4 regions of the Massilia forsythiae genome follow, and region 1 is predicted to be linked to each of the others. Evidence: predicted binding sites of a transcription regulator. Region 1 holds the regulator's gene; each other region holds the start of a gene.
What was found. The regulator sigma-54, encoded in region 1, starts transcription at its own class of promoters, with help from an activator protein. The targets are predictions, from matches to a motif close to TGGCANGNAANCTGCTTT.

Region 1 (7,157 bases):
TCGCCGCCACGCTGGCTTCCACCGGCACCCCGGCGCTGTTCCTGCACCCGGCCGAAGCCGCGCACGGCGACCTCGGCATGGTGACCGCGCAGGACGTGTTGGTCGCGATCTCGTATTCCGGAGAGAGCAGCGAGCTGGCGGTGGTGCTGCCGGCGGTAAAACGCATGGGCGTGCCCGTGATCGCCATGACCGGCAAGCCGGCCTCGCGCCTGGCGCAGGTGGCCGACGTGCACCTTGACGTCTCGGTCGACAAGGAAGCCTGCCCGCTGAACCTGGCGCCGACCACCAGCACCACGGTCACGCTGGCGCTGGGCGACGCCCTCGCGGTGGCGCTGCTGGAACTGCGCGGCTTCAAGCCGGACGATTTCGCGCGCTCGCATCCGGGCGGTGCGCTGGGCCGGCGCCTGCTGACCCACGTGCGCGACGTGATGCGCAGCGGCGCCGCGGTGCCGCAGGTGGCGCCCGATGCGCTGCTCACCGACGCGCTGCTGGAAATCTCGCACAAGGGCATGGGCATGACCGCCATCGTCGATGCGGATGGGCGCCCGGTCGGCGTGTTCACCGACGGCGACCTGCGCCGCCTGATCGAGAAGGGCCAGCATTTCGGCCAGCTGCGCATCCGCGACGTGATGCACCTGGAGCCGCGCCGCATCCATCCGGACCGGCTGGCGGTCGACGCGGTGGCGGTGATGGAGGAATTCCGCATCAACCAGATGCTGGTGACCGGCGACGACGGCAAGCTGGTGGGCGCGCTGCACATCCACGACCTCACGCGCGCCAAGGTGATCTGATGACGAACACCTTGGACTCGCAACTCGAGCACATCCGCCGCGCCGCGCGCGTCAAGGTCATGATCTTCGACGTCGACGGCGTGCTCACCGACGGCAGCCTGACCTACAACGCCGACGGCGAGGCCACCAAGACCTTCTTCGTGCTGGACGGCCTCGGCATCCAGCTGCTGCGGCGCACCGGCGTGCGCACCGCCATCATCAGCGCGCGCAATTCGCCGATCGTGGTGCGGCGCGCGGCCGACCTCGGCATCGACCACGTGTTCCAGGGCCAGCACGACAAGCGCCTGGCCTTTGCCTCGCTGCTGCAGGAAACGGGCGTCGCGGCCGAGGAGTGCGGCTACATCGGCGACGACGTGATCGACCTGCCGTTGCTGTCGCGCGTCGGCTTCGCGGTGGCGGTGCCGAGCGGCCATCCGGAAGTGCAGCACCGCGTGCATTACGTGACGAAAAACCCGGGCGGGCGCGGCGCGGTGCGCGAAGTGTGCGACCTGGTGATGCGCGCGCAGGGCACCTACGACCAGGCGCTGGCGCCGTATTTCGGGTAACGCGATGGCACCGGCGAACTATAAACGCACCGCCCACCGCTGGCGTTTGCTGGCCCTGATGCTGACCGGCGTGTTCTTCGCGTTCGGCAGCTTCTGGCTGGTGCAGATCATGCAGCGCGGCGGCGACGGCAACCCCGACGTCAACCTCGGCGACGCGCCCGACTACATCATCGAGAACTTCAGCTTCGTGCGCATGTCGGAAACCGGCAAGCCGAAGTACGTGATCTCGGGCGCGCGCCTGACCCACCGCCCGGCCGACAACACCTCGGTGATCGACAAGCCGGTGGTGCAGAGCATGACGGTCGAGCACCCGCGCATGACCATGACCGCGAATACCGCGCACATCAACCAGGACCAGAACCAGATCGACCTGGCCGGCAACGTCGACATCCACCGTCCCGGCAACGCCACCACGCAGCCGATGCAGATCCGCACCGAGGCATTGACCCTGCTGCCGGACGAGGACATCGCCAAGACCGACCGCAAGATCGACATGACGCTCGGCGCCACCGCCGTCACCGGCACCGGCATGATCGCCAACAACGCCACCCAGCAGATCCACCTGGGCGGGCGCGGCCAGATCGTCTATCCGCCGCGCGGCAAGCGCTGAAGCGCCCATCACAAGGACCCGTAACCAATGAAAAAACTATTCGCCGTCGTTGCCCTGTCGCTGGCAACGCTCACCGCCTGGGCCGAAAAGGCGGACTCGCTCAAGCAGGCCGTGATCAAGTTCGATACCGGCGACGTCGACGAGGTCAGGCAGACCCGCACGCTGACCGGCAACGTGGTGGTGGAGCGCGGCACGCTGACGCTGAAGTCGGACAAGGCCGTGCTCAAGGAATCGCCCGAGGGCTACATGCTGGTGACGCTGACCGCGGCGCCGGGCAAGGTCGCCAGCTTCCGCCAGAAGCGCGACGGCGGCCCCGACCTGTGGATGGAAGGGCAGGCCCAGCGCATCGAGTACGACGAGCGCACCGAACTGGTCAAGCTGTTCTCGAACGCGGTGGTGCGCCAGCTGGAAAACGGCAAGCTGTCGAGCGAAGTCAACGGCGCCTTCATTTCCTACGACAACCGCACCGAGGTGGCCAACGTGCGCAACGACGCCAGCGGCCAGACCAAGGCGGGGCAGGGCCGCAACACCATCATCATCGCGCCGCGCCGCAATGCGAATGCGGCCGCCGCGCCGGCCGCCGCCGCACCTGCCGTGGCTGCGCCTGCGGCCGAGGGCAGCCGATGATGGACGTCCGCCCCGAAGCCGCCGTGGTCGAATGCAGCGGCGGCAGCACCCTGGTCGTCAAGGGCCTGCAAAAGAGCTACGGCAAGCGCCTGGTGGTGCGCGACGTCTCGCTGCAGGTCGCCTGCGGCGAAGTGGTGGGCTTGCTCGGCCCGAACGGCGCCGGCAAGACCACCTCGTTCTACATGATCGTCGGCCTGGTGCCGTCGGACGCCGGCAGCATCGACATCAACGGCACCGACGTGACGAGCATGCCGATCCACCGGCGCGCATTGCTGGGACTGTCGTACCTGCCGCAGGAAGCCTCGGTGTTCCGCAAGCTGACGGTGGAAGAGAACATCCGCGCCGTGCTGGAGCTGCAGCGCGAGAACGGCAAGCGCCTGGGCAAGGAGCGCATCCGCGAGCGGCTCGACGAACTGCTGGCCGAACTGCAGATCGAGAAGCTGCGCGAGAGCCCGGCGCTGTCGCTGTCGGGCGGCGAGCGGCGGCGCGTGGAGATCGCGCGCGCGCTGGCCACCAATCCGCGCTTCGTGCTGCTGGACGAACCGTTCGCCGGCGTCGACCCGATCGCCGTGATCGAGATCCAGCGCATCGTGCGCTTCCTGAAGGAGCGCGGCATCGGCGTGCTGATCACCGACCACAACGTGCGCGAGACGCTCGGCATCTGCGACCGCGCCTACATCATCAACCAGGGCGCGGTGCTGGCATCCGGGCGTCCCGACGACATCATCGCCGACGAGTCGGTGCGCCGCGTCTATCTCGGCGAACACTTCCGCATGTAGTCATGAAACAGTCGCTGCAACTCAAGACCTCGCAACACCTGGCACTGACCCCGCAGCTGCAGCAGTCGATCCGGCTGCTGCAGCTGTCCACGCTCGAACTGCACCAGGAAATCGAACAGGTGCTGAGCGATAACCCGCTGCTGGAACGCCTGGACGATCCGCTCGACCGCTCGGTGCGCCTGCTGGCCGACGGCGCCATCAACAACAACGCCGGCACGTCGACGACCCCGTCGAACGAGGCGCCCAACGCGGAAGCCAACGGCCAGGAAGGCGGCGCCGCTGCCGAGAACGGCGAAGGCGGCGAAGCCAGTGGCGACGAGGGCGGCGGCGCAGCCGAAGGCGCGGATGCCGACTGGGGAGAGACGGGACGCGCCAGCGGCAATGGCGACGACGAGGACGGCCGCCCGCAGCTGGAAGCCAGTCCGGTCTCGCTGCGCGAGCATTTGATGGAGCAGTTGCGCCTGACCTGCTTCGCCGCGCGCGATTGCGCGCTGGTGGAACTGGTGATCGACGCGCTCGACGACAACGGTTACCTGGAAGAGCCGTTGGACGACATCCACGCGCGCCTGCCGCAAGAGCTGGAAGTCGAGTTCGACGAGCTGCGCACCGCGCTGGCGCTGGTGCAGAGCATGGACCCGCCCGGCGTCGGGGCGCGCAGCGCGGCCGAGTGCCTGGCGCTGCAGATCCGGCGCATGCACGGCGTGCCGCTGGTGACGCGGCGCATGGCCCTGGTCATCGTCGAGCGCTACCTGAGCTGGTTCGCGCAGCGCGAATTCAACAAGCTGAAAAAGGCGCTCGACTGCGACGACGAAGACCTGCGCGAGGCGCAGGCGGTGATCCGCCAGTGCAATCCGCATCCGGGTGCGGCATTCGCAGCGGACGTGTCCGACTACGTGGTGCCGGACGTGATCGTGCGCCGCGCCAAGGACGGCTGGAGCGTGCAATTGAATCCGGAAGTGATGCCGCGCCTGCGCGTGAACAGCGTGTACGCGTCGCTGCTGAAACAGGGCAAGAGCGAGAGCCAATTGAGCGCGCAATTGCAGGAAGCGAAGTGGCTGATCAAGAACATGCGCCAGCGTTTCGACACGATCCTGCGCGTGGCGCAAGCCATCGTCGATCGCCAGCGCAACTTTTTCTCCCATGGCGCGGTTGCCATGCGTCCCCTTGTTTTACGCGAGATAGCTGATACACTAGGCCTACACGAGAGCACAATTTCTCGGGTTACAACTCAAAAATACATGCTGACGCCGCATGGCATGTTCGAGTTGAAGTACTTTTTTGGGAGCCACGTTGCGACCGAGGCGGGCGGTGAAGCGTCCTCGACGGCAATCCGGGCTCTGATCGTGCAACTTACAGGAGCGGAAGACCCCAAGAATCCCTTATCGGATAGCAAGATTGCGGACATGCTGGGGGAGCAGGGCATGGTGATTGCGCGCCGCACGGTCGCCAAGTACCGTGAAGCCTTGAAGATTCCACCCGTCAGCCTCCGCAAATCCTTGTAGCCGGCCTTCGTATCAAGCGCTGTTCGCCGCATTTTCCCCAAAGCCCGGACAGCTGCGTATCTTCAAAGGAGTGTGTATGAATCTCACCATCAGTGGACATCACCTGGATGTAACCCCCGCCATCCGAGAATACGTACAGAACAAGCTCGAGCGCATCACCCGCCATTTCGATCAAGTGATCGACTCCCACGTCATCCTCTGCATCGACAACCTCACCGAGAAAGAAAAACGCCAGAAGGCCGAGATCAACCTGCGTGTCGCGGGCAAGATCGTGCACGTCGCCAGCGCGGCCCACGACCTGTACGCAGCGATCGACATGCTGATGGACCGTCTCGACCGGCAAGTGCAGAAGTACAAGCAGATGCTGCAAAATCACAGTCGCACGGCGCTCAAGCATCTGTCCGATGCGGGCGATGCCGACGACGTTCCCGCCACGGCATAAGCCGGCTGCAGCAACGACAACGAAGGGCGCATCGGCGCCCTTTTTGCTTGATGGACGTCCGCAAAATACCATGAACCAACACGTGCACGCCCGCGTCGTCAACCGCACCGGCATCCTGACGCTGGACCGTCCCAAGGCCCTCAATTCCCTGTCGCTCGACATGGTGCGTGCGCTCACCGCGGCGCTGCTGGCGTGGCGCGCGGACGATGGCGTCGATGCCGTCGTCATCGGCAGCACCAGCGACAAAGCCTTGTGCGCCGGCGGCGACATCCGCTTTTTCCACCAGGCCGGCGGCGCCACGCCCGGCACCGGCAGCGCGCTGCTGGAAGATTTCTTCACCGAAGAATACACGCTGAACCACCTCGTGCATTTTCATGGTAAACCGTATATATCGTTGATGGACGGCGTGGTGATGGGCGGCGGCATGGGCATCGCCCAGGGCGGCCCCGGCTGCGGCCTGCGCATCGTGACCGAGCGCACCAGGATGGCGATGCCGGAGGTGAACATCGGCATGTTCCCGGACGTCGGCGGCAGCCATTTCCTGGCGCATGCGCCGGGCCGGCTCGGCGTCTACCTGGGCGTGAGCGGCGCCACCATCGGCGCCGCCGACGCGCTGTATGCCGGCCTGGCCGACCTGTTCGTGCCCGCCGCCCGGCTGGACGGCTTGCGCGCACTGGTCGGCAGCGTGCCCGGCGCCGCACTGCCCGAAGCGATGCGCGCCTTCGCCGCGCCGTTCGCAGCGCAGGCCGGAGACAGCGAGCTGAGCGCGCAGCGCGCGTCGATCGACCGCCATTTCGGCGCTGCCTCGGTGGCGGACATCGTGGCGTCGCTGGCCGGCGACCCGGACCCGTTCGCCCAGGCCGCCCTGGCCGCGATGCGGCGCCGCTCGCCCTTGATGATGTGCGTGACGCACGCGATGCTGGCGCGCGCCGCCGGCATGGACTTTGCCGATTGCCTGCGCATGGAGCGCAGCCTGGTGCGGCGTGCGTTCGAGCACGGCGAGATCCTGGAAGGCGTGCGCGCGCTGGCGGTCGACAAGGACAATGCGCCGCGCTGGAACCCGCCGGCGCTGGAACAGGTGACGCCGGAAATGATCGAACGCTTCTTCGCACCGGTATGGCCGCCGTACGCGCATCCGCTGCGCCATCTCTGAACCGTTTCATCGATCCCTGGGAGGATGCATGGACGCCGAGTCGATACCGCCGCAGTCGATACCACAGTCATGGCGGGCATCCCTGGCCGGCTGCCGCTGGACGCGCCAGGAAACCGGTTGCTCGGAGGCGCAGGTGTGGCGCCTGGATGCGCCCGGCCGTCCCGCGCTGTTCGTCAAGGCCGAACCCGCGGGTCCGCTGTCGGAACTGGCCGACGAGGCGGCGCGCCTGCGCTGGCTGGGCGCAAGCGGCATTCCCTGCGCGCCGGTGCGTGGCGAGGCGCACCACGCCGGCCACGACTGGCTGCTGCTGGGCGCCGTGCCCGGCAGCGACCTGGAAGCGAGCGGCATCGATCCCGGTGCCGGCGTCGCGCTGCTGGCCGGAGCGCTGCGCGCGCTGCACGCGCTCGATCCGGCCGGCTGTCCGTTCGACCACCGCGCCGCGCTGCGCATCGAACGCGCCGATGCGCGCCTGCAGGCGGGCCTGGTCGACACGGACGACCTGGACCAGGGTCACCGTGGCCTGGCGCCGGTCGAGCCGTTGGCGCGCCTGCGCGCGCAGGCGCCGCTGCGCGAAGAGCCGGTGGTCGCGCACGGCGATGCCTGCCTGGCGAACGCGATCGTGAACGAGGGCCGCTTCAACGGCTGGATCGATTGCGGCAGGCTGGGCGTGGCCGACCGCTGGCAAGACCTGGCGCTGGCCACGCGCGA
Region 2 (7,157 bases), 340 kb from region 1:
TGGCGCGCCTGGACCTGCAGGACAAGAAACCCGACGCCGCCAAGGGGCGCTTCGAGAAAGTCCTGGAAAAGGACAAGAACAACGCCGACGCCATGGGCGCACTGGGCGAACTGGCGCTGGTGCAGAAGCACACCGACGAAGCCACCTCGTGGTTCGAAAAGGCCAGCAACGCCAACCCCGACGCGGTGGCGCCGGCCCTCAAGCTGGGCGCGCATTACCTGCGCACCAACCAGCCGCAAAAGGCGCTGACGCTGGCGCGCAAGTTCCAGACCGCCAATCCGACCAATCCGGAACTGCTGGACATGCTGGGCCAGGCCCAGGTGGCCACCAAGGACACCAACGGCGCGCTGGAAACCTACAGTAAGCTGGTCAACGCGGCGCCGAAATCGCCCCAGGCACAGCTGCGCCTGGCCGGCGTGCACCTCATGATGAAGAACGACAGCGCCGCCAGCGCCGACCTCAAGCGCGCGGTCGAGCTGCAGCCGAACTTCATTCCGGCGCGCCTGGTACAGGTCGACATGGCGATGCGTGCCGGCCGCAGCGACGAGGCGCTCGACATCGCGCGCCAGCTGCAGAAGCTCGATCCGAAATCGGCCGCCGGATACGTCATCGAAGGCGATGTCATGATGTCGCAGAACAAGCCGGCCCAGGCCCTGCCTTCCTACGAGAAGGGTCTGGCGATCTCGAATGCGCCGGAACTGTTCGTCAAGACCATGCAGGCGCTGGGCGCATCCGGCAAGACCAAGGAAGTCAGGTCGCGCGCCCAGCAATGGCTGGTCCAGCATCCGGACGACGTGCGCATCGCGCTGATGCTGGCCGAGACCAACCTGGCAGCCAAGGAATACAAGCCGGCGATCGCGGTGCTGGAAGACACGCTCAAGCGCGTCCCCAACAATCCCCTGGTATTGAACAACCTGGCCTGGGCCTACCAGCAGGAAAAGGATCCGCGCGCACTGGCGACCGCCGAGCAGGCCTATAAACTGGCCGGCGACAATCCGGGCGTGATGGATACCCTGGGCTGGATGCTGGTCGAGCAAGGCAACGCCGGGCGCGGCCTGCCGCTGCTGCAAAAGGCCAGCGGCCTGGCGCCGAACGCCGTCGAGATCCGCTATCACCTGGCGGTCGCCCTGAGCAAGAACGGCGACAAGCAGGGCGCGCGCAAGGAGCTCGACAAGGTGCTGGCGCAGAACACGCCCTTCCCCCAGATCGACGAGGCGCGCGCGTTGCTCAAGACGCTATAAATTGTTAATATAATTTTACTTTTATATCCGTCCATGGCCATCGAACGATCCGCCGCATGCAGCGCCTCCCTTGCCAGGCAGGTGCTGGGCGCAGGGCAGTTCTCCGGCCAGGACCTCCGCGCCCAGGGTGGCAAGGACGCGGCAAGCCCGGGACCGGACGGCGCGCGCTTCCGGTCCGGGAATCCCGAGGGCGAGTCTGCCGCATCCCTATCGGACGCTCATGTTCGCGGTGATCGCGATAATATGGCGCCCTCCCAATTTGAGGATGTTCTATCGTGAACCACGATTCGTACGGAATCCGGCTTACCGATACCCCGGAAGGCCGTAATTCGGCCAGCATGCTGATCAACAAGATGTACGCGTGGCGCGGCTACGGCAGCGCGCACCAGTTCACCGACGATCCGAACCGGATCACCCTGACCGCCACCGACAAGGGAGAGGTGGTGGGCACGCTCAGTATCGGCATCGATTCCCCGATAGGGCTGATGGCGGACCAGGTTTTCAAGGAGGAGCTGGATGCGCACCGCAACAACGGTGCGCGCCTGTGCGAATTCACCAAGTTCGCCTTCGATCCGTCGGTGCGCTCGAAGGTCTCGCTGGCCAACCTGTTTCACCTTGCCGTGATCTACGCGCGCGACATCCACAACTGCACCGACATCATCATCGAAGTGAACCCGCGCCACCGGCGCTTCTACGAGCGCATGCTCGGGTTCGTGCAGGAGGGAGAACTGAAGGTCAATCCGCGCGTCGACGCCCCGGCCTACCTGCTGCGCGTGAACCTGGCCTACGTGACCGAACAGATCGAACAGTACGGCGGCACCTATACCGAAAACAGCGAAGTCACCGAACGCTCGTTCTACCCCTATTTCTTCTCGCCGCGCGAGGAGCTCGGCATCATCCACCGTCTGCAGCGCATGGATGAGCAGGACGTCGCCTGAGCGCTTCCGCTTCGGCGCATCACGCCGTGCCCGCCGCGTGCCGGCGCCATGCACGCATCGCCTCCGCTAGATCATCTCCAACCCGTTTTTCGCTTTCCGCGCGCTTATGAGCACTCCGTTCCAATATGAACAAGCGTTTTCACGCAATATCGGCTGGGTCACGGCCCAGGAACAATCGAGCCTGCGCGGCAAACGCGTCGCGATCGCCGGCGGCGGCGGCGTTGGCGGCGTCCACCTGCTGACCCTGGCGCGCCTGGGCGTGTCGCAGTTCCACATCGCCGATTTCGACACCTTCGACATCGTCAACTTCAACCGCCAGGTCGGCGCCACCATGTCGACCCTGGGTCAGCCCAAGGCCGAGGTGCTGGCGCGCATGGCCAGGGAGATCAATCCGGAAATCGACATCCGCATTTTCCCCGAGGGCGTCAACCAGGACAACCTGCCTGAATTCCTGAAAGGCGTCGACCTGTACGTCGATGCCCTCGACTTCTTCGCCTTCGACGCGCGCCAGCAGACCTTCGCCATGTGCGCCCGCCTTGGCGTACCGGCGACGACAGCGGCGCCGCTGGGAATGGGCGCCGCCCTGCTCAACTTCCTGCCGGGACAGATGACCTTCGAAGACTATTTCCAGTGGGGCGAGCTTCCGGTGCTGGACAAGGCGATCCGCTTCGTGGTCGGCCTGGCGCCGGCCGGCCTGCATCGCCCCTACCTGGTGGTGCCGGAATCGGTCAGCTTCGCCGAACAACGCGGCCCGTCCACGTTCATGGCATGCCAGCTGTGCGCCGGCATCGTCGCCACCGAAGCCCTGAAAATCCTGCTGGGGCGCGGCAAGGTGCTGGCGGCGCCGCACGGCATGCAGTTCGATGCCTACCGCAACAAGCTGAGCAGGACCTGGCGTCCGGGCGGCAATCGTCACCCGATCCAGAAGCTGGCGATCGCCATCGGCAAGCGCCAGTTCGCGCGCAAGGCTGGCTGATTCTTCGCCGGCCGGCTCGTTCGGCCTTGGCTGGCGACGAACGGCATGACATCGCAAGACAAAAAAAAACCACTGCCGCGGCAGTGGTTTCTTTCATGGTGGGCCCGGCATACCGGGCCGGTAGCCGGTTACTTCTGCTTGCGGCGGGCGAAGCCCAGACCCAACAGGCCCAGGCCCAGCAGGCCCAACGATGCCGGTTCAGGCACTTCGTTGGCGAACACGACGTCCAACGAACCGTTGATGAGTTGGGTACCGGTCGGGGTGAAGTTGTTCAGCTGGCCCGACTGGAACGACAGGTTATAGAACGGGTTCGGCGACACGAAGAATGCCGAACCAGCAGTGGTCAGGGCGAACGTGGTTTCCGAACCGAAGCTGCCGCAGTTGATGCCGTTGCTGCCGCAGGTGCTCAGGCTCGGGTCCAGGGTACCCAGGCCCGATACCGGGTTGCCAGACGCCAACAGCACGTCGGTGCTGTTACCGGTAAAGCTGAACGTGCCGGTACCGGTGGTCGGGTTGGCGGCAACATTGGTCTCGTCGCCGAGATCCAGGTACAGCGACAGGGAACCGGTACCTGGCTGGAAGGTGAACGAGGTCACGCCGTTGGTGGTGGTGGTGGTGCCCGAAGCGGTATAGACAGCATACAGGCCATAATCGTTGCCCAGGCCGGTGGTGCGTGCGCTCAGGCCGGTGTTGCCGCCGTTGGTGACAAACTGGCCAGCGTTCCAGTACAGCGACACGTTGAAGGTGCCGTCGTTGTTGAAGGTAGCAACTTCAGTGTAATTACCGGTGATCTTGTCGGCAGTGAACGAAGCAGTGGCGTTTGGACCGGTCGGGGTCACGGTGAACGGATTGAAGTTTGCTGCGCTGGCAGTGGCGCTGGCGAACATGGCGGCGGCTGCTACGGAGCAAGCCAGAATGGTTTTCGAAACTGCTTTCATCGTGATCTCCTGGGGGTAAAGGGTGATGCTTACGAAAGCTTATATAGCAACTACCGTGCCAGAATAAAAATTTCTTTTAAATTCAAACACTTGAATTCGAAGAACAAAGTTTCAAAAGGCAATTGTAAAAAAAACCGACAGCAAGTTGAAATTTAGAAATAATTTTGGCGCATTTTTAATGCGCCAAAGAAATTAATCTAATGAAGCAATGTTTCCGATGCTTGCGATGCTCATCGGGTGAAGCAGAGCTGTTATCTCATTTGCAAGGGTTTGCGTGCAATAACATTCCAGGTGTTACCCGACTTGAATTCGCTGGCGATTTCATAGCCTGCAGCCAGCATCTTGCTGCAGATCTGGCTCTGCTCGAAGGGGCTGTACAAGATACCTTTGCGGATACCCCAGTCGTTGATCTTCTGGGCAATCCAGCGCAGTGGCGCAAAGCCGCTTGGATAGAGCAGCACGTTGGCCGCCAGTGTGCCGCCCGGCTTCAACACGCGGCGGATGTCGCGCAAGGCACCGTCGACGGTCGGAAAGCAGTGGATCGAGTTGGCGATGTTGGCGGTATCGAAGGTATTGTCGGCGAATGGCAGGTCGGCTGCGTCGGCATGCTGTACATGGACCTGCGGATCCTTGGCGAAACGCTTTTTTGCGCCCGCCAGCATCGACGGCGCATAATCGATGCCGGTCACTTTTACTTGTGGCAGTTTCCTGCGGCGGCGCCAGCCCAACACCATTTCCAGCAAGGTGCCGGTGCCGCAGGCGACTTCCAGGTGCTCGGGACCGAAATTCGGTCCGAAGAAACGCATCTGCGTGCCGATCGTGCTGTTGTAGGCAAACGTGAGAATGAAGAAACCACGAATGTCATACCACCATGGCTCGGATGAATAGGCTTCCGCAATTTCATCCCTTGTCTTACCGATCGTCATTGGCATTCCTTGTCGTTGAATAATGGAAGGGTGGAAGCAGCGAATATAGGTGCTTATTGCGGTGCAGGCAAGATGCGGAGCGAGCCGGCGGGTGTGGCCGGCAACGAACAGATGTCGTGGATGGGGGATTGCACATCGGCAGCCGGCGTGGCTGCCGGCACCATCAGCCGATGTCGCGCAGACGGTTCAGGATGCCCTCTTCTTCGCGTTGCGAAAAGAAGAAGGGGAACAACGAACGGTCGTCGCCGGGATTGTCGCTGCGGCCACCGCGCTGGGCGATCTGGTCGGCGCCATAGTCGGTATTCGCACGCAGCAGCACGGCAGGCGCCTGCACACGCGGATTATCGCGGGTTTCCGCTTCCACGCTGAAGTTGAGCATGGACTGATAGAAACGCCGGTGCCGCGGATTGACCTCGATAAAGATTTCACTGCAATCGTGCAGGTTCCTGGCATACAGGAAGGCCACGTGGAACAGCGATGCGAGCACCGCTTTCGATTTCACGGAAGGATCGATGGCCAGTTTGGTGATTTCGCATACCCGGCGCGAGCCATGGCGATAGCGGTCGACGCAATCCCTGAATACCTGATCCGCCAGCAGGCCGACACTGGAATCGATCCCCAGGCTGAGGGTGCCGATGGTCTGGCCATTCTTTTCCGATGCCGTCAGCGTGATGCGGTTCGGGTCGCAGCCTACCTGGTGGTTGCCGGTATAGCCGCGCCACGCATACATCTTGCTGATGAGCATACTAGCCGAATTGCGGTGCTCGGCGATGTCCGCTGCCCGGATACCGAATGTCCGTTCATTGATGGTACGCTCGGCGATACTTGGACTTCCCACCTCCGCATCCGCGCGGTAGGTCGCGCCGATGTCGGCCAGCTCAGGCGCTAACATGTCGGTCATTTCCATTCTCCAGGCAGGACAGGTGACGCATGCACCGCTCACCCTGCAATGCATCATAGCACCCAATGTTTCATACAATCAATAAATTGACTTGGAGAATGCCTATTGGATCAAATCTATCTCGCTGTTCGTTGCATGGCAACCATACTTTTGTGACAGATTGAAACAGGCCAGCGCATTATTTCTTCAAATACTTTTTGATTTGGATTGATGCAGATGCAAATTTAATTGATCGATCAGCTCCGAGGCAGCACCGACGATGTGCGTCGATTCGAACCCTGCCCTGGTCAGTTTACGATAGAAAGAACGCGCAAGAAAGCGCGCCACTTCCTGCGGAGCAGGCGGCCATGGCGCACCACCACGCTCATGCGCGTTTCCTCGCCAGCGGCGCTGCCCAGCAACATCATCGAGCAACTGGCCGCGCCAGCCACGAAACGATGTGGTTCTGCAACCGCAACAGCAGATCGCGCTTCGGCCACGCCAGCCTGGTCATCCATGGATTGCATTAATTTTAATAGCGGAAATGCACGGTATGCAATTCGGGGGCGCGTGACCAGCACGGTCCACCACTCAATCTGCAGTGCGCGGCGTCAGGAAGGCTTTATGGAACAGGTGGCGCGCCAGCAGCAGTGGCGGCATGCGCAGCCAGTTGCCGCGTACGTACAGCGCGAAGCGCGCCGGCGCGGTGAGCGCATCCTGGCAACTGGCGTGCGCCGGCAGCAAGGCGCGCCCGAACAGGCGGTCCATCAGCCACAGCAGTGCCGGGTTGGGACGGAACGCCTGCACCGCCTGCTGTACCGCCGGCGGCACCGGCGTGCCGAGCAGGAGAGCGGCGTAGCGCAGCGCATAGAACAGCGGCCGCCCCAGCTCCAGCTCGGCGGCGCGCACCGGCAGCGTTTCCCAGAATCCCGGCTGCGCGCCGAACTCCCCGAGCAGGCGGTGCAGGTCGAGCAGGTCGCGCAATCCCTTGTCGAATTCGCCATCGAAGAACAGGTGCACGGCGCTGTGCAGCACCATGTCGCACGGCGCCAGGGTGGCCAGGCCGGGATGGTCCGCCACCGGGCGGGCGGCGGCGCGCAAGCGTTGCGGATCCGGACGCACCGCCATCGTTTCCGGCACGATCGCGTGGTGCACGTCGATGCTGCTGCCGCGCCGCATGTTCTGCATCGGCGGCAATTCGTGCATCCACTGGCGATAGTAACGCTGGTCGTAGGCGTCGTGGTGGGTGCTGACCCAG
Region 3 (7,157 bases), 2.4 Mb from region 1:
GGTTGATGTTGCCGCCTTGGGCGTTCTGCTTGAGGATGATGTTGACCACGCCGGCGATGGCATCGGTGCCGTACTGGGCGGCGGCGCCGTCCTGCAGCACCTCGATGTGGTCGATGGCCGAGACCGGGATGTAGTTCAGGTCGGCCGCGGCGCCGCCCTGGTAGGGGCCGCCCAGCACCGCCAGGTTCGAAGTGCCGTGGCGGCGCTTGCCGTTCACCAGCACCAGCGTGTTGTTGGGCGACAGGCCGCGCAGGCGCGCCGACAGCGTCATGTTGGCCATGTCGCCGCCGAAGGCCTGGGCGTTCAGCGACGGCAGGTTCTGCGACAGCGCCTGCAGCAGGTCGGGCTGGCCGGTGCGGCCCAGCGAGGTCGCGTCCAGCACCTGTACCGGCGAAGCGCTGTTCTCGACCTTCAGGCCGGCGGCGCGGGTGCCGGTGACGATCACGACGCCGGCGTTGGCCGGGCCGGCTTCGACCGCTGCCGGCACGGCTGCGGCGGGCGTGTCGGCCGGCGCGGCGGCCGGCTTGTCGTCGGCGGCCTGCGCCAGGCCCAGGCCGCAGGAAAGGACGCCGGCGGCGACGCCGGAATGGAGGATGGCCTTGTGCATGGATTACCCCTTGTTGTGGATTGCGTTTTGGACGATGCGTGACGACGCCGCGGTTGGCGGCTGTGCGCGCGCGACGCGCGCAGCCGTCCCCGCGCCGCCCGGATGGGCGGCGTTGCGTCGGATTTTCCGGAACGGCCGGCGCCGCGGCGGCGCGTTATTTTTTGGCGGCCACCACCTCGATCTCGACCAGCCAGCCCGGATTCGACAGGCCGGCCACCTGCACCACGGCGCGCGCCGGCAGGTTCGGTTGGGCGCCGCCGAAGAACTGGGTATACGCTTCCATGAAGCCGGCCACGTCGCCCTTGCCGCCCTTGGCCGGGTCGCCCACCAGGAACACCTGCATCTTGACCACGTCGCCCATCGACAGGCCCATGCCCTTGAGGATGTCCTGGATCTTGGTCAGCACCCCCATGGTCTGGGTGCGGGTGTCGCCGAAGGCGGCCAGGGTGTTCTGGTCGGCCGTCTTGCTGACCGCCGGCGGCACCTGGCCGCTGATGAAGTGGATGGTGGTGCCGGGCGGCAGGGTGACCGCCTGGGCGATCGGGAAGTCGGAGTTCGGCAGCTTGTGGCGCACGATGGCCTGGGCCGAGGCGGGCGGCAGCGCGGACAGCAGGATGGCGGCGCAGGTAGCAAGGGGGGCGATGCGGGAGCGGAGCGTCATGGAAGGCTTTCGTCGGGTTGCGTGAATGGGTTTCAGTGCTTATTTCCGAAGCGGCTGTGCGAGGCCGGCGCCACCCCGAGGGCGCTGCGCTGGGCGGCGACGTCCGGTGCGGCCAGCGGCGCCGCGGCGTTGCCCCAGCTGCTGCGCACGTAGCTCAGCACCTGGGCGATGTCGCCGTCGTCGAGGCTGCCGGAAAAGTCGGGCATGCCGCCGCGGCCCTTGAGCAGCACCGTCGCGACTTCCAGCGGCGCGCCCTGCACGAAGGCGTTGCCGGCCAGGGCCGGAAAGGCGCCCGGGATACCCTGGCCGTTGGCCTGGTGGCAGGCGGCGCAGTTCTTGGCGAACAGGGTCTTGCCGTCGACTGCCGGCGGCGCGGACTGGGCGTGTGCGAAGCCGGCCGCGCTGGTCGCCAGCACCAGGCCGATGGCAACCGCTGCGCGCAGGATGGATGCGTTGCGTGTCATGCGCTGGCCCTCTTGTGGAGTTGTTCGATCTGCTGCCAGGCCGATTCGATGGCGCCGGCCTGCCAGCCGGTCAGGTAGCTCAGGTGTTCGCCGGCCAGCAGCACCCGGCCTTCGCCTTCGAGCAGGACCGGGTAGGCGTTCTTGCGCCCGGCCTCGTCCCACTCGGCCCAGCCGCCCAGGTTGTACTGGACCCGGTGCCAGGCCACCGAAAAGGCGTTCTCGTAGGCGTCGCGGTATTGCGGGAAGATCCTTTCGCCGGCGCTGACCGCGAACTCGGCGCGCTCGGCTGGCGACAGGGCGCTGGCTTCGATCGCGTCCAGCGCGTAGTGGTAGTAGCCGAGGACCACGCCTTTCCTGCTTTGCCAGCCGGACGAGGGCAGGGAAATGGTGTTGATGCCCTTGATGTCGGTGAGCACGTGGCCGCCGTAGATCTGGTCGTCCTCTTCCCAGAAGCGGCGCTTCATCTGCAGGCCGATCTTGCCGACCGGCGCGTACGATACCGCCTTCATCGCGCCCTTGAAGCGCTCCGAGAAATCGGTGTCGATGGTGCGCAGCACCGACAGCGGGATCGCGCACAGCACGTAGTCGGCGCTGACGCTGGAGAGCTTGCCGCTGGCGACGTCCTTGAGCGCGACGGTGACCCCGTCCGGCGTCTGGCGGATGCGCTGCACTTCCTGGCCGTAGCGGATCTTGCCGCCCAGGCGGCTGGCGAAGCCCTGGGCGATGCGGTCCATGCCGCCCACCGGCTGGAACATGGTGGTGTGCATCGGGAATTCCTGCACCGCGCTGTAGACCTTGCCGACCTTGGACGACAGCAGGTCGCGGAAGGCGAGCGGATCGGACGCCGTGCCGGGACGCAGGCCGGCGCCCGGATTGACCGCCCAGCCGCGCCCGTTGCGGCCCTTGTAGGCCAGGTCCTTGGCGTTCAGCGCGCCCTCGTGCGCCAGGTAATCCAGCAGTAGGCGCTGGTCGTCCGGGTTCAGGCGCGTGTCGAGCAGCTTGTCCTGCACCGACTTGGCCAGCAGCTCGGCCACGTGGCCGCGCATGTCGGCCTTGACCTGTTCCGGGCGCAGGCGCCGTTTGGAAAACGGCCCGGCGTCTTCCATGTAGACCCAGGCATGATCGTTCTCGTTGACCATGACTTCCAGCGGCACGTCGAACTGGCGCGTGTAGTACAGCGTCGACTGGTGGTCGAGCGGAATGCGCCAGGGGCCGTGGTTGATGTACTGGCCTTCGTCGAAGCGGCAGGTCTGCGCCTCGCCGCCCAGTTCCTGCAGCGCGAAGCCCTTGCGCGCCGTCTGGCAGCGTCCGCCGGCGAAGGGACGCGCTTCCAGCACCTCGACCTGGTAGCCGAGTTTCGACAGTTCGTAGGCGGCGGTCATGCCGGCCAGGCCGGCGCCCAGCACCGCCACCTTCTTGCCCCTGCCGCTGCCGGACAGCGCGGGCGGGGCATTGACCGTGGAGGCGATCCCCATCCCCCAGGCGTTCATCGTGTTGAGCAACAGGGCCGTACCGCCCACCGCGGCGGCACGGTACAGGAATTCGCGTCGCGTCAGCGACGGAGACAAACGTTTCATCGGCACCTCTTTGGACTGGGAAAACTCTTATTGCGAAAACGTGTTTGCTTATTTGTGTTTCAGCAATACCCGTGCCAGCGAGAGGTGATAGATCCGGTTCTGCACAGTAAAAAATAAAGTATTTTTCCTTTTATTCGAACGTAAGTTCGATGTAATGATTTATTTTCAAATAAAGTTTGTTCTGGCCTGCTTTTGCGCCGGTCGACGCAGATGCCGGGTGCACCGGTCGGCCGAGCCGGCGCCAGACTTTATTTTTCTTCGTCCAGACTTTGTTTTCGCGATGGCGCGCTGCGTCGCCATGCCTGCCACGTGTTGCAAAGTGGAAGCGATCGACAGCCTTTTTTTATCCTTGTTTTGCACTGCACCATCGTGGCCCGGACTGCACTCGATTGGTCATATTGCAACATCGTGTTGCACCGCAAACGCCGTCGCCCGCGCTTCCGGCATGCCGTCCCGGTCCAGCCAGTAACTGAACTGGCCGAAGCTGGGCACGGCGCCGGCATCGTGCCCGTCGAAGAATTCGCGCAGCATCTGGCGGTAGGCGGCGCGCCGCGAAAAGCCGGCGCCGGCGGGCTGGACGGCGCGGTGGCGCGTTACCGCGCTGCGGAAGATGGCGCGCGTGGCGGCGTCGATGTTCAGCCCCGGATGCATGCCCGCCTTGCGCGGCCGGCCGCGCTTGACGCCCTCGGTGGCGGCGCGCACCTTGCCGCGCGCGCCCGAGTTGCCGTAGTCGGGCAGCAGCGCGTCGATGGTCTGGCCGCGCTCCCAGAAGCGGCGCAGGTAGCGCAGCACGCTGGGCCGCGACACGCCGTGTTCCAGCGCGCACTGCGCCACCAGGGCGGCGCGCTCGCGCGGCCGGTATAGCGCCGGCGCCTGCTGCTGCAGCGTGTTCACGATGCGCCAGGCCTTGTTCTGCAGCGCGCGGTGGCGGGCGGGCAGGTGCGGCGGCGGCGGCGGCGCCGCATACGGGTCGTGCGCCAGCAGGCGCGCGCGCCGCCCCAGCACGTCGTCGGCCAGCGTCTGCAGCGGGATGCTGCGCGGCTGGCTGTGCTCGATGCCGAGCTCGAAGGTCCAGGCCAGGGCAAGCCGGTGGTCGATCCACAGGATGCGCAGCGTGCGCTGCAAAGCCACATACGCGATCACATCGTTTCGCAGGAACATGAGCGGCCTCCGCAAGGATTCAGGTAATGCGGGCCGAATGCAAGTATCAAGCCAGAGCACAATGTTTTTGAAGATACAAGCCCAACACTATTGGCGCAGATCAAACATTAACGTCGTGCCGCACTTACTCTGTGAGCTTCGTGCCGCAGACGATTTGCGGCATCGCAGCAGGACCTTTCGAACAACCCATCAATCCTATGAGGTAACGCATGTTCCCATTTCCACAAAGCATTAATCCGGCAGTGCGCACCCATGTCGATGCCCAGACTGCCTTCATGAACGACATCTCGAAATCGATGTTCCGCTCGTTCCAGCAGATGTGCGACCTGAACATCCAGCTGATGCAGACGCTGCTGGAAGAATCGGCCCTGGCCGGCAAGCAGATCATGAGCGTCGACCGCCAGTCGGAACTGCTGAGCGCGGCATCCTCGCGCGCCCAGCCGACCAGCGACAAGCTGCGCGCCTACCAGCAGCACATCTCGCGCCTGGCCGCCGATGCCCAGGTCGACATGGCGCGCGTGACCGAGCAGCACGTGCAGACCACCACCCGCACCGCCCGCGCCCTGGCCGACGAAGTGGCGCGCGACGCCACCGAGCAGACCGAGCGCGGCCTGCGCGCCCAGCAGGAAACCGTGCGTCAGTATGCCGATCCGTTCACCCGCGGCGACGGCGCCGGCGCCAAGGCACGTGCCGGCAGCGGCGACGGCGCGGCGTCGGCCGAGTTCACCGCATCCGCCGACGGCGCCTCGGCCACCGTCAGCGGCCAGTACACCCCGCCGGGCCAGGGCCAATCGTCCGGGCAGCGCGACCGCGGCACGTCGGCGCACTGACCCGCCTGCGGCAGGCGATCCGGCATCACAGCCGTTCCAGCACCGCTTCCCGGTACTGGCGGCTGCACGGCACGCGCGCACCGCCGCGCAGCAGCAATTCGCAATCGCCCTTGTCCAGCACCAGCACGCGCTCGATGCTGGGCAGGTGCACGGCGGCACGGCGGTGGCAGCGCATGAAGGCGGGTCCGAGCTGCGGCAGCAGCGCCGCCAGCGTCCGGCGCAGCAGCGGGCTGGCGGCGCCGGTATGCAGCACCACGTAGTTGTCTGCGGTCTCGATCCACTGGATGTCGCTGGTCCGCACCACGCGCGTGCCGCCGCGCTCGGGCACCAGCAGCTGTTGCAGAGGCTGTGAGGGCCGTGCCGCGGCCGGGGCGGACCGATGCTCGCGCAGGCGAGCCTGATGGCGTGCCTGCACACGCTGTAGCGTGCGCCGCAGGCGCGCGGCGTCGAAGGGTTTGGTCAGGTAATCGACGGCATCGGCATCGAAAGCCTGCAGCGCGTAGCGGTCGTGGGCGGTGACGAACACGATCAGCGGCGCCGGGTCGGGCAGGGCCGCCGCCAGTTCGATGCCGGACAATTCAGGCATGGCGATGTCGAGGAACAGCACGTCGGGCAGGAAGCCGGCGATGCACGCCAGCGCTTCGAGGCCGTCCTGCGCTTCGGCCAGCGCCTCGATGCCGTCCTGCGGCGCCAGCATGCGGCGCAGGCGCGCACGCGCGGGCGCTTCGTCGTCGACGATCAAGATGCGCATGCCGGCGCTCCGCCATCGTCCGGCGCCGCCCGGCAGGGCAGGCGCAGTTCGGCGCGCACGCCGCCGCCCGGGCGCGCTTGCAGGCTGAGGCTGGCATCCTCGCCGTACAGGGCGGCCAGGCGCGCGCGCAGGTTGGACAGGCCGATGCCGCCGCCCGCACGCGGCGCCGCCAGGCCATCGCCGCTGCCGCTGTCGGTGCCGTTACCCGTGTGACCGTCCATGCCATCGCCGGCAGCATCGCGCAGGCGGCCGGCATCGTCTTCCACGCTCAGCACCAGCATGCCGTCGCGGCGCCGCACCGCGACCGCGATGCGGGTCAGGCCGCGGCGCCGCTCCACCGTGTGCTTGAACACGTTTTCCAGCAGCGGCTGCAGGCTCATCACCGGTACCGGCACGCCGGCCAGCGCGCCGGCAGGCAGTGTTTCGCCGGGCAGCATGCCGGCGTGCGCTCCGGCCTCGCCAAGCGCATCGTCGCGCTCTTCGTCCAGGCACAACTCGTCCTGGATGCTCCAGCTGATCTCCACCCGTCCCGCGAAGCGTTCCGCCATCACGCCGGCGTAGCCGCGCGCCAGGCGCAGCTCGGCCGCCAGCGGCGCCTGGTGCCGGTGCCCCAGTTCCAGCGTGGCGCGCAGCACGTCGGCCAGCCGCACCAGGGCGGCGTCGGCGCGTCCGACGTCGGCGTACATCAGTTCCGAAATGGTGTTGAGCGCATTGAACAGGAAATGCGGCTGCATCTGGCTGGTCAATTGCTGCAGCTGGGCCTGGCGCAGCAGGGCGTCGGCCTGCTCGGCGCGCAGCCTGGCGTCCAGCAGCGCGCGGTAGGACTCGACCCCGAAGCGGATCGCGGTGAACAGGCCGACGAACAGCGAAATCTTCATCGACTCGTACAGGAACAGGCGCGGCAGCGGATCGTGGCGGTATACCTGGCCGGCCAGCGCGTACACGCCGTGGCGCACGCCGAACGCCAGCGGCACGAAGGCGATCCAGTACAGCGGCAGCCAGCGCGCCTGGCTGGCGAACCAGCGCGCCGGCGTGCCCAGCAGGCGCGCATCGGCGCGCGAACCGCGCAGCTGGACCAGCGCCAGCACGGTGGTCACCAGCGCCGA
Region 4 (7,157 bases), 310 kb from region 1:
GGGCGAACGCCAGCGGCACGTACTCCGAACCCGGCGCATTCAAGTTCTGGTCCACGCCGCGCTCGGCATGCACGCGATAGAAACCGCCGACCACGTAGCGGTCGATCATGTACACCACCGGTTCCGCCACCGCATCGTTGATCGATTCGAAGGTCGGCACGCCTTCCTGGATCACGATGTCGGTGACGGTCATGCCATCCTTGACCACCGACATCTTGCTGCGCTGCTTGCGGGTGAGGTCCTTCAGTTCGCTCGCATCCTTGACCGTCATCACACCCATGCCATAGGTGCCGGCGTCGGGCTTGACGATGACGAACGGCTTCTGGTCCTTCATGCCGTATTCCTTGTACTTCTTCTTGATCTTCGACAGCAGCGCCGTGACGTTATCGGCCAGACACTCCATGCCGGTGTCTTCCTCGAAGTTCACCTCGCCGCACTTGCTGTGCAGCGGATTGACCAGCCACGGATCGATCTCGATCAGCTTGCCGAACTTCTTGGCCACTTCGTCGAGCGCCTTGAAGTGGTTGCTCTTGCGCCGCACCGCCCAGCCGGCATGCAGCGGCGGCAGCAGCGATTGCTCGTGGATGTTTTCCAGCGAGGACGGAATGCCGGCCGACAGGTCGTTGTTCAGCAGGATCGTGCATGGATCGAAGTCGGCCACGCCCACGCGGCGGCCGTTGGCCGAGCGCACCAGCGGCTCCACCACCAGCATGTTCCCATCGGGCAGCGCCAGCGGCGTCGGCTGGGTCACGTCCGGCGACAGCGAACCGAGGCGGATGTTCAGGCCGGTCTGGCGGAAGATCTGCATCAGGCGCTGCACGTTCTGCAGGTAGGACGGGCTGCGCGGATGGGTTTCCGGCACCAGCACCAGGTTGCGCGCGTCCGGACAATACTTGTCGATCGCCGCCATCGCCGCCTGCACGATCAGCGGCAGCATCTCGGTCGACAGGTGGTTGAAGCCGCCGGGGAACAGGTTGGTGTCCACCGGCGCCAGCTTGTAGCCGGCATTGCGCAGGTCCACCGAGCAATAGAACGGCGGCGTATGCTCCTGCCACTCCAGCCGGAACCAGCGCTCGATGGCGGGGGTGGCTTCCAGGATCTTCTTTTCCAGGTCCAGCAGGGGACCATTCAAGGCGGTGGCGAGGTGGGGAACCATGGTGACGTCCTTCTTGGGCTTCTTTGGGGGATCGGGTAGCGCACATGGTGGCGGCGTTCCGTTTTTTAAAGATACCTTATTCCAATTGAATGAAAAAGCGCCCCGCAGGGCGCTTCAGGCTGCTACCGTCGAAACGACGCTGCTCAGGAGTGGTAAGCCGACTCGCCGTGGCTGGTGATGTCCAGGCCTTCGCGTTCGGCGTCCTGTTCCACGCGCAGGCCGATCACCGCGTCGACGATCTTGTAGGCGATGAACGAGACCACCGCCGACCAGATGATGGTGGTGCCGACCGCTTCGGCCTGGATCAGCAGCTGGCTGCCGATGGAATACGGATCGGCCGCCATCTTGTTGGTGGTGTAGTCGAAGATGCCCTGCCCGCCCAGCTGCGGCGCCGCGAACACGCCGGTCAGCAGCGCGCCCAGGATGCCGCCCACGCCGTGCACGCCGAACACGTCGAGCGAGTCGTCGGCGCCGATCAGGCGCTTCAGGCCGTTCACACCCCACAGGCAGACGATACCGGCCAGCAAGCCCATGACCAGCGCGCCCATCGGGCCGACGAAGCCGCAGGCCGGGGTGATCGCCACCAGGCCGGCCACCGCGCCCGAGGCGGCGCCCAGCATCGACGGCTTGCCCTTGGTGATCCATTCGCCGAACACCCACGACACGGTGGCGGCAGCGGTGGCCAGCAGCGTGTTGATGAAGGCCAGCGCGGCGACATCGCCGGCTTCCAGCGCCGAACCGGCGTTGAAGCCGAACCAGCCCACCCACAGCAGCGACGCGCCGATCATGGTCATGGTCAGCGAGTGCGGCGCCATCGATTCGCGGCCGAGGCCGATGCGCTTGCCGATCAGGATCGCGCCGACCAGGCCGGCCACGGCGGCATTGATGTGCACCACGGTGCCCCCGGCGGTGTCGAGCGCGCCCTTCTGCCACAGCCAGCCGCCCTTGGCGGTCTCGGTGGCGAGCGAGGCGGCGGTGATCGCGTCCGGACCGGTCCAGAACCAGACCATGTGGGCGATCGGCAGGTAGCCGAAGGTGAACCACAGCACCACGAAGGCCAGCACCGCCGCGAAGCGGGCGCGTTCGGCGAAGGCGCCGACGATCAGGCCGCAGGTGATGGCGGCGAAGGTGCCCTGGAAGGCGACGAAGATGAACTCCGGAATCACCACGCCCTTGCTGAAGGTGGCGGCGGTGCTGAACGCGGCCTTGGCCGGGTCCCAGATGCCTTTCAGGAACACCCTGTCCGTGCCGCCGATGAAGGCATTGTTCTCGGTGAACGCGAACGAATAGCCGTACAGGCACCACAGCACGATGATGACGGAAAAGATCATGAAGATCTGCATCAGCACCGACAGCATGTTCTTGGCGCGCACCAGGCCGCCATAGAACAGCGCCAGGCCGGGAATCGTCATCATGATGACGAGTAAGGTCGCCACGAACATCCAGGCGGTGTCGCCTTTTTGCGGGGCGGGTGCGGCGGCCGGGGCGGCGGCCGGCGCCGCGGTGGTGGCTACGGTGGCGGCTGCGGGCGCAGCGCTCGCCGGCGTTGCGGCGGCCGGTGCCGCGGCGGCCGGGGCCGTGGTTGCCGGTGCCGCAGCGGCCGGCGCGGCGTCCTGGGCCATGGACGGCGCCGCAACGCCGAGCGCCATGGCGACGGCCAGGCCGGCGAACAGTTTGGTGATGGTATGCGTCATCGGGTTCCCCTTACAGCGCATCGTTGCCGGTCTCGCCGGTGCGGATGCGGATTACCTGCTCCAGATTGGAGACGAAAATTTTGCCGTCACCGATCTTGCCGGTGCGCGCGGCGCCCTGGATGGTGTCGATCACCTGGTCGACGATGGCGTCGTCCACGGCGGCCTCGATCTTGGTCTTCGGCAGGAAGTCGACCACGTATTCGGCGCCGCGGTACAGCTCGGTGTGCCCTTTCTGGCGGCCGAAACCCTTGACTTCGGTCACCGTGATACCCTGCACATTGATTTCCGAGAGCGCTTCGCGGACCTCGTCGAGCTTGAAGGGTTTGATGATGGCGGTGATCATTTTCATGCTATTGCCTCTTCAGAAAGTTTTTGAAACGGTGAGCAGTGCCGCCGACTTGCCCAGGTTTTCCCTGGATGGACTCAGGTAGGCATTGCTGTCGGCCTTGATATAGGCCAGTGCGACCGAGCACACGCCCAAGTCCTTGGTCACGCCGAGCTTGTAGTCGGTGTACGACAGCGAACCGTTGTGACGCAGGCGCTGTCGCCCGATATGCAGGTTCAGGGTGAAGCCGTTGCTGATATCGACATTGGCGCCGGCGTCGAGATAGCCGCTGCCCTTGCTATCGGCGGTGCCGAACAGGTTGGTCAGGGAATGCGAGTACTTGATGTAGGCCGGGCCGTAGCCCAGCTGGCCGTATACCTCGAAGGTGTTGGCGTTCGGGCCGAGGCCGTTATTCGGATAGAAGTAGTACAGTCCGCCGACGTCGTAGGTCACGTCCGCGCTCAGGTTGCCGCGCTTGCCGCCATAGATATCCCATTCCACGTCGCCGCTGCCGCCCAGGTCCTTGGTCCACTTGATGGTGGACAGCCAGGTGCCCACGTACACACCGGTCGGGTTGTGCACGTAGTCGGCGCCGCCCTGCAGCGCCGGATCGAGGCGCGACTGCGACACGCCGCGGTAACGGTAGTCGCTGGTCAATGCGGCATTGAAACTGACTTCGTTGTCCGGCTTTTGTTCCTGGGCGCCGGCGGGCCCGATGGTGAGAGTCCAGAGACATGCTGCCAGGACCGTGGCCTGGGGCCACCTGGTGTTACGACACTTCATTCGACACCCCCTTGTTTGAACATCTTCTTTGTTTGCGGTTTACAATCCGGTTGCGCTCCTGCCGCCATGTGTTCGATTGTTGATTTAGCAGGATGCGTGCCACCCCGAATGTGGCGGACGGTCCTTGTTTTCGCATGGCCTATCCCCATTTCTGGTTTCAAAAACGACAAACCGCAATGGCCCGCGTGTGCCAAATGGGTGCGCGCACCAATTCAGGCATGCGTGCACCGTGACGGTGCGCCCGGCGCCGACTCAAGGACAGAACAATGAATAACTTCTTCAACGACCTGCAAGGCAAGATCAACCAGGCGATCGACAATTCGCCGGCCAAGGACATCGAGCGCAACGTCAAGGCGATGATGACGCAGGGTTTCTCGAAGCTGGACCTGGTCACGCGCGAGGAATTCGACATCCAGGCGCAGGTACTGGCCAAGACGCGCGCCAAGCTGGACGCGCTGGAAGCGCGCGTGGCGGAACTGGAAGCCAAGCTATCCACGCCGGTCACCAAGATCTGACCGACCTTCCGGCGCAACGGATACGGCTGTTGCGCGGTCGAAGGGAGGAAGCCGCCGGCGCGTGCCGGCCGGCGTCAGCGCACCATCAGGCGGCGCAGCAGGCGCCACGCCGCGAATGCCGCCGCGCCCGCGAGGCTGACCGCGGCGGTGATGGCGACGGTATAGCCCGGCAGGTTGGTCCAGCCGGCAGCATCGGCCGCGAACACCAGTCCCGCCACCAGCACGGTTTGCGCCGGCCATAGCAGGCGCAGCGAACGGAATACGGTCAGGTCGCCCCTGAACCACAGCCGCCGCGCCACCAGAAACGACGGTCCCCATAGCAGGCAGAACAGGGCGCCCAGGATCGCGACGGTCAGGATCAGTTTCGGCATTGCGGTAACGTTGGATGGCGTGTCGGTCCGCTACCTTACCAGAGCGCCGGCTGCGCCAGGCGCGCACGGCTGTTCCCGCGCAAGGAAGTGCGGCGACGGCATCCTAAGATGTGGCGTCACCATGGATGCCAAGGAACCCCGATGAGTCTCGCCGTCGTCAAGAGCCGCGCACTGGCCGGCATGCAGGCGCCGGCCGTCAGCGTCGAGGTGCACCTCGCCAACGGCTTGCCGGGCATGCACATCGTCGGGCTGCCGGACACCGAGGTGCGCGAAGCCAAGGACCGGGTGCGCGCGGCGCTGCAGAACTCCGGCTACGAGGTGCCCAACCGGCGCATCACCATCAATCTGGCGCCCGCCGACCTGCCGAAAGAGTCGGGCCGCTTCGACCTGCCGATCGCCCTCGGCATCATGGCCGCGTCCGAGCAGATTCCGGCCAGGCAATTGGAGCGCTACGAGTTCGCCGGAGAATTGTCGCTGTCGGGCGAACTGCGGCCGGTGCGCGGCGCCCTGGCGATGAGCTTCGCCATGCACCGCGCCGGGGCCGGCCGCCCTTGCGCCTTCGTGCTGCCGGCAGCCAACGCCGACGAGGCCGCGCTGGTGGCCGATGCGGAAATCTATCCCGCGCGCACCCTGATCGAGGTCTGCTCCCACCTCGCCGCCAAGGGCAACGATGCGCTGCTGGCGCGCCACCGTCCGCCCACGCCGGATGCCGCGCCGCGCTATCCGGATTTTGCCGACGTCAAGGGCCAGCAGCACGTCAAGCGCGCACTGGAAGTGGCGGCGGCGGGGCTGCACTCGGTGCTGCTGATCGGCCCGCCGGGCGCCGGCAAGAGCATGCTGGCCTCGCGCTTTCCCGGGCTGCTGCCGCCGATGCGCGAGGAAGAAGCGCTGGAAACGGCGGCGATCCAGTCGCTGGCCGGCAGCTTTTCGGCCGCCCAGTGGCGCCGCCGTCCCTACCGCACGCCGCACCACACCAGTTCCGGCGTGGCCCTGGTCGGCGGCGGCAGCAATCCACGTCCGGGGGAAGTGTCGCTGGCGCACCATGGCGTGCTGTTCCTGGATGAGTTGCCGGAGTTCGACCGCAAGGTGCTCGAGGTACTGCGCGAACCGCTGGAATCCGGCGAGATCACGATCTCGCGCGCGGCGCGCCAGGCCGACTTTCCCGCCAGTTTCCAATTGGTGGCGGCGATGAATCCCTGTCCCTGCGGCTGGCTGGGCCATCCGTCGGGCCGCTGCCGCTGCACGCCGGACGCGGTGCAACGCTACCAGGACCGCATTTCCGGCCCCCTGCTCGACCGCATCGACATCCAGATCCCGGTGGCGGCGATGGCGCCCGACGCCATGGCGCTGCTGGCCGACGGCGAAGCCAGCGCCACGGTCGCCGCGCGCGTCGGACGGGCGCACGCCCTGCAGCTGGCGCGCCAGGGCAAGGCCAACCAGCGCCTCGGCACGCGCGAGATCGACCTGCATTGCGAGCTCGACGCCGCCGCCGGCCATCTATTGCGCGAAGCGATGCAAAAGTTGCACTGGTCGGCGCGCGCGTATCACCGGGTATTGCGGGTGGCGCGTACGGTGGCCGACCTGGCTGCCTCCAGCCAGGTGCAGGCGCAGCACGTGGCGGAAGCGATCCAGTACCGGCGCGGCTTGTCCGGACAGTAGCCGGAAATGATACCGCCGAGCGCCTGCGCTGGCCGCCGTCCTGTTACCATCTCGGCATGACGATCCTATTCCTGCCGGCGCTGTCCTCGTCCTTGGCACGGCTGTACCGGCGGCCGCGTGCGCGGCTGCGCGGCATGCTGCTGCTGCCCCTGCTGGTGCTGATCGCGGCGTGCAGTCCGAAATACAACTGGCGCGACTACACCGCTGCGGATGCGTCCTACCGCGTCCTGTTCCCGGCCAAGCCGTCCAGCACCACGCGCGAGATCGACCTGGACGGGATGAAGGTACGCATGACGATGGCGGCGGCCGAAGTCGACGGCGCGACCTTCGCGGTCGGCGCGGCCGAGGCGCCGGATGCGGCGCGCGCGCAGGCGGCGCTGGAAGCGATGAAGCTGGCGCTGCTACGCAATATCGGCGCCGACGGCGCCGCCACATCGGCATCGGCCTCGGCTTCCTCGTCCGCCGGGGACGGCAAGCGCGACACCCGCGCCAGCAGCGACATCGACGCGACCGGCACCAGCCGTGGCCGACCGATGCGCCTGGTCGGCCACTTCGAGGCGCGCGGCAAGCGCTTCTTCCAGGTCATCGTGGTCGGCCCCGCGCCGGCGCTGCCGCCGGAACAGGTCGAGCAATTCCTCACTTCCTTCAGCGTGC

Region 2: pepA (flocculation-associated PEP-CTERM protein PepA) is a predicted target of sigma-54. The motif match lies at 4,137-4,154, and genes of this name have one in related genera.
Region 3: HH212_RS16105 (flavin monoamine oxidase family protein) is a predicted target of sigma-54. The motif match lies at 3,369-3,386, and genes of this name have one in related genera.
Region 4: HH212_RS04595 (TorF family putative porin) is a predicted target of sigma-54. The motif match lies at 4,043-4,060, and genes of this name have one in related genera.

Annotation. Positions count from the first base shown of each region.
Region 1 covers NZ_CP051685.1:1,373,871-1,381,027, reverse strand. The annotation lists gene HH212_RS05915 (KpsF/GutQ family sugar-phosphate isomerase) at 1-791, shown strand, start outside; gene HH212_RS05910 (KdsC family phosphatase) at 791-1,336, shown strand; gene lptC (LPS export ABC transporter periplasmic protein LptC) at 1,341-1,946, shown strand; gene lptA (lipopolysaccharide transport periplasmic protein LptA) at 1,974-2,573, shown strand; gene lptB (LPS export ABC transporter ATP-binding protein) at 2,570-3,352, shown strand; gene HH212_RS05890 (RNA polymerase factor sigma-54) at 3,355-4,854, shown strand; gene hpf (ribosome hibernation-promoting factor, HPF/YfiA family) at 4,931-5,296, shown strand; gene HH212_RS05880 (enoyl-CoA hydratase/isomerase family protein) at 5,367-6,449, shown strand; gene HH212_RS05875 (APH(3') family aminoglycoside O-phosphotransferase) at 6,478-7,157, shown strand, end outside.
Region 2 covers NZ_CP051685.1:1,715,719-1,722,875, forward strand. The annotation lists gene prsT (XrtA/PEP-CTERM system TPR-repeat protein PrsT) at 1-1,241, shown strand, start outside; gene HH212_RS07430 (GNAT family N-acetyltransferase) at 1,517-2,179, shown strand; gene HH212_RS07435 (ThiF family adenylyltransferase) at 2,286-3,155, shown strand; gene pepA (flocculation-associated PEP-CTERM protein PepA) at 3,284-4,093, opposite strand; gene HH212_RS07445 (class I SAM-dependent methyltransferase) at 4,345-5,019, opposite strand; gene HH212_RS07450 (N-acyl amino acid synthase FeeM domain-containing protein) at 5,183-5,920, opposite strand; gene HH212_RS07455 (hypothetical protein) at 6,107-6,334, opposite strand; gene HH212_RS07460 (nucleotidyltransferase domain-containing protein) at 6,491-7,157, opposite strand, start outside.
Region 3 covers NZ_CP051685.1:3,741,034-3,748,190, forward strand. The annotation lists gene HH212_RS16090 (TonB-dependent receptor plug domain-containing protein) at 1-607, opposite strand, end outside; gene HH212_RS16095 (RidA family protein) at 762-1,268, opposite strand; gene HH212_RS16100 (c-type cytochrome) at 1,301-1,732, opposite strand; gene HH212_RS16105 (flavin monoamine oxidase family protein) at 1,729-3,309, opposite strand; gene HH212_RS16110 (hypothetical protein) at 3,703-4,470, opposite strand; gene HH212_RS16115 (phasin family protein) at 4,680-5,300, shown strand; gene HH212_RS16120 (LytR/AlgR family response regulator transcription factor) at 5,326-6,051, opposite strand; gene HH212_RS16125 (sensor histidine kinase) at 6,039-7,157, opposite strand, start outside.
Region 4 covers NZ_CP051685.1:1,064,133-1,071,289, forward strand. The annotation lists gene gshA (glutamate--cysteine ligase) at 1-1,156, opposite strand, end outside; gene HH212_RS04585 (ammonium transporter) at 1,300-2,850, opposite strand; gene HH212_RS04590 (P-II family nitrogen regulator) at 2,861-3,199, opposite strand; gene HH212_RS04595 (TorF family putative porin) at 3,212-3,958, opposite strand; gene HH212_RS04600 (accessory factor UbiK family protein) at 4,225-4,473, shown strand; gene HH212_RS04605 (hypothetical protein) at 4,548-4,844, opposite strand; gene HH212_RS04610 (YifB family Mg chelatase-like AAA ATPase) at 4,986-6,503, shown strand; gene HH212_RS04615 (hypothetical protein) at 6,560-7,157, shown strand, end outside.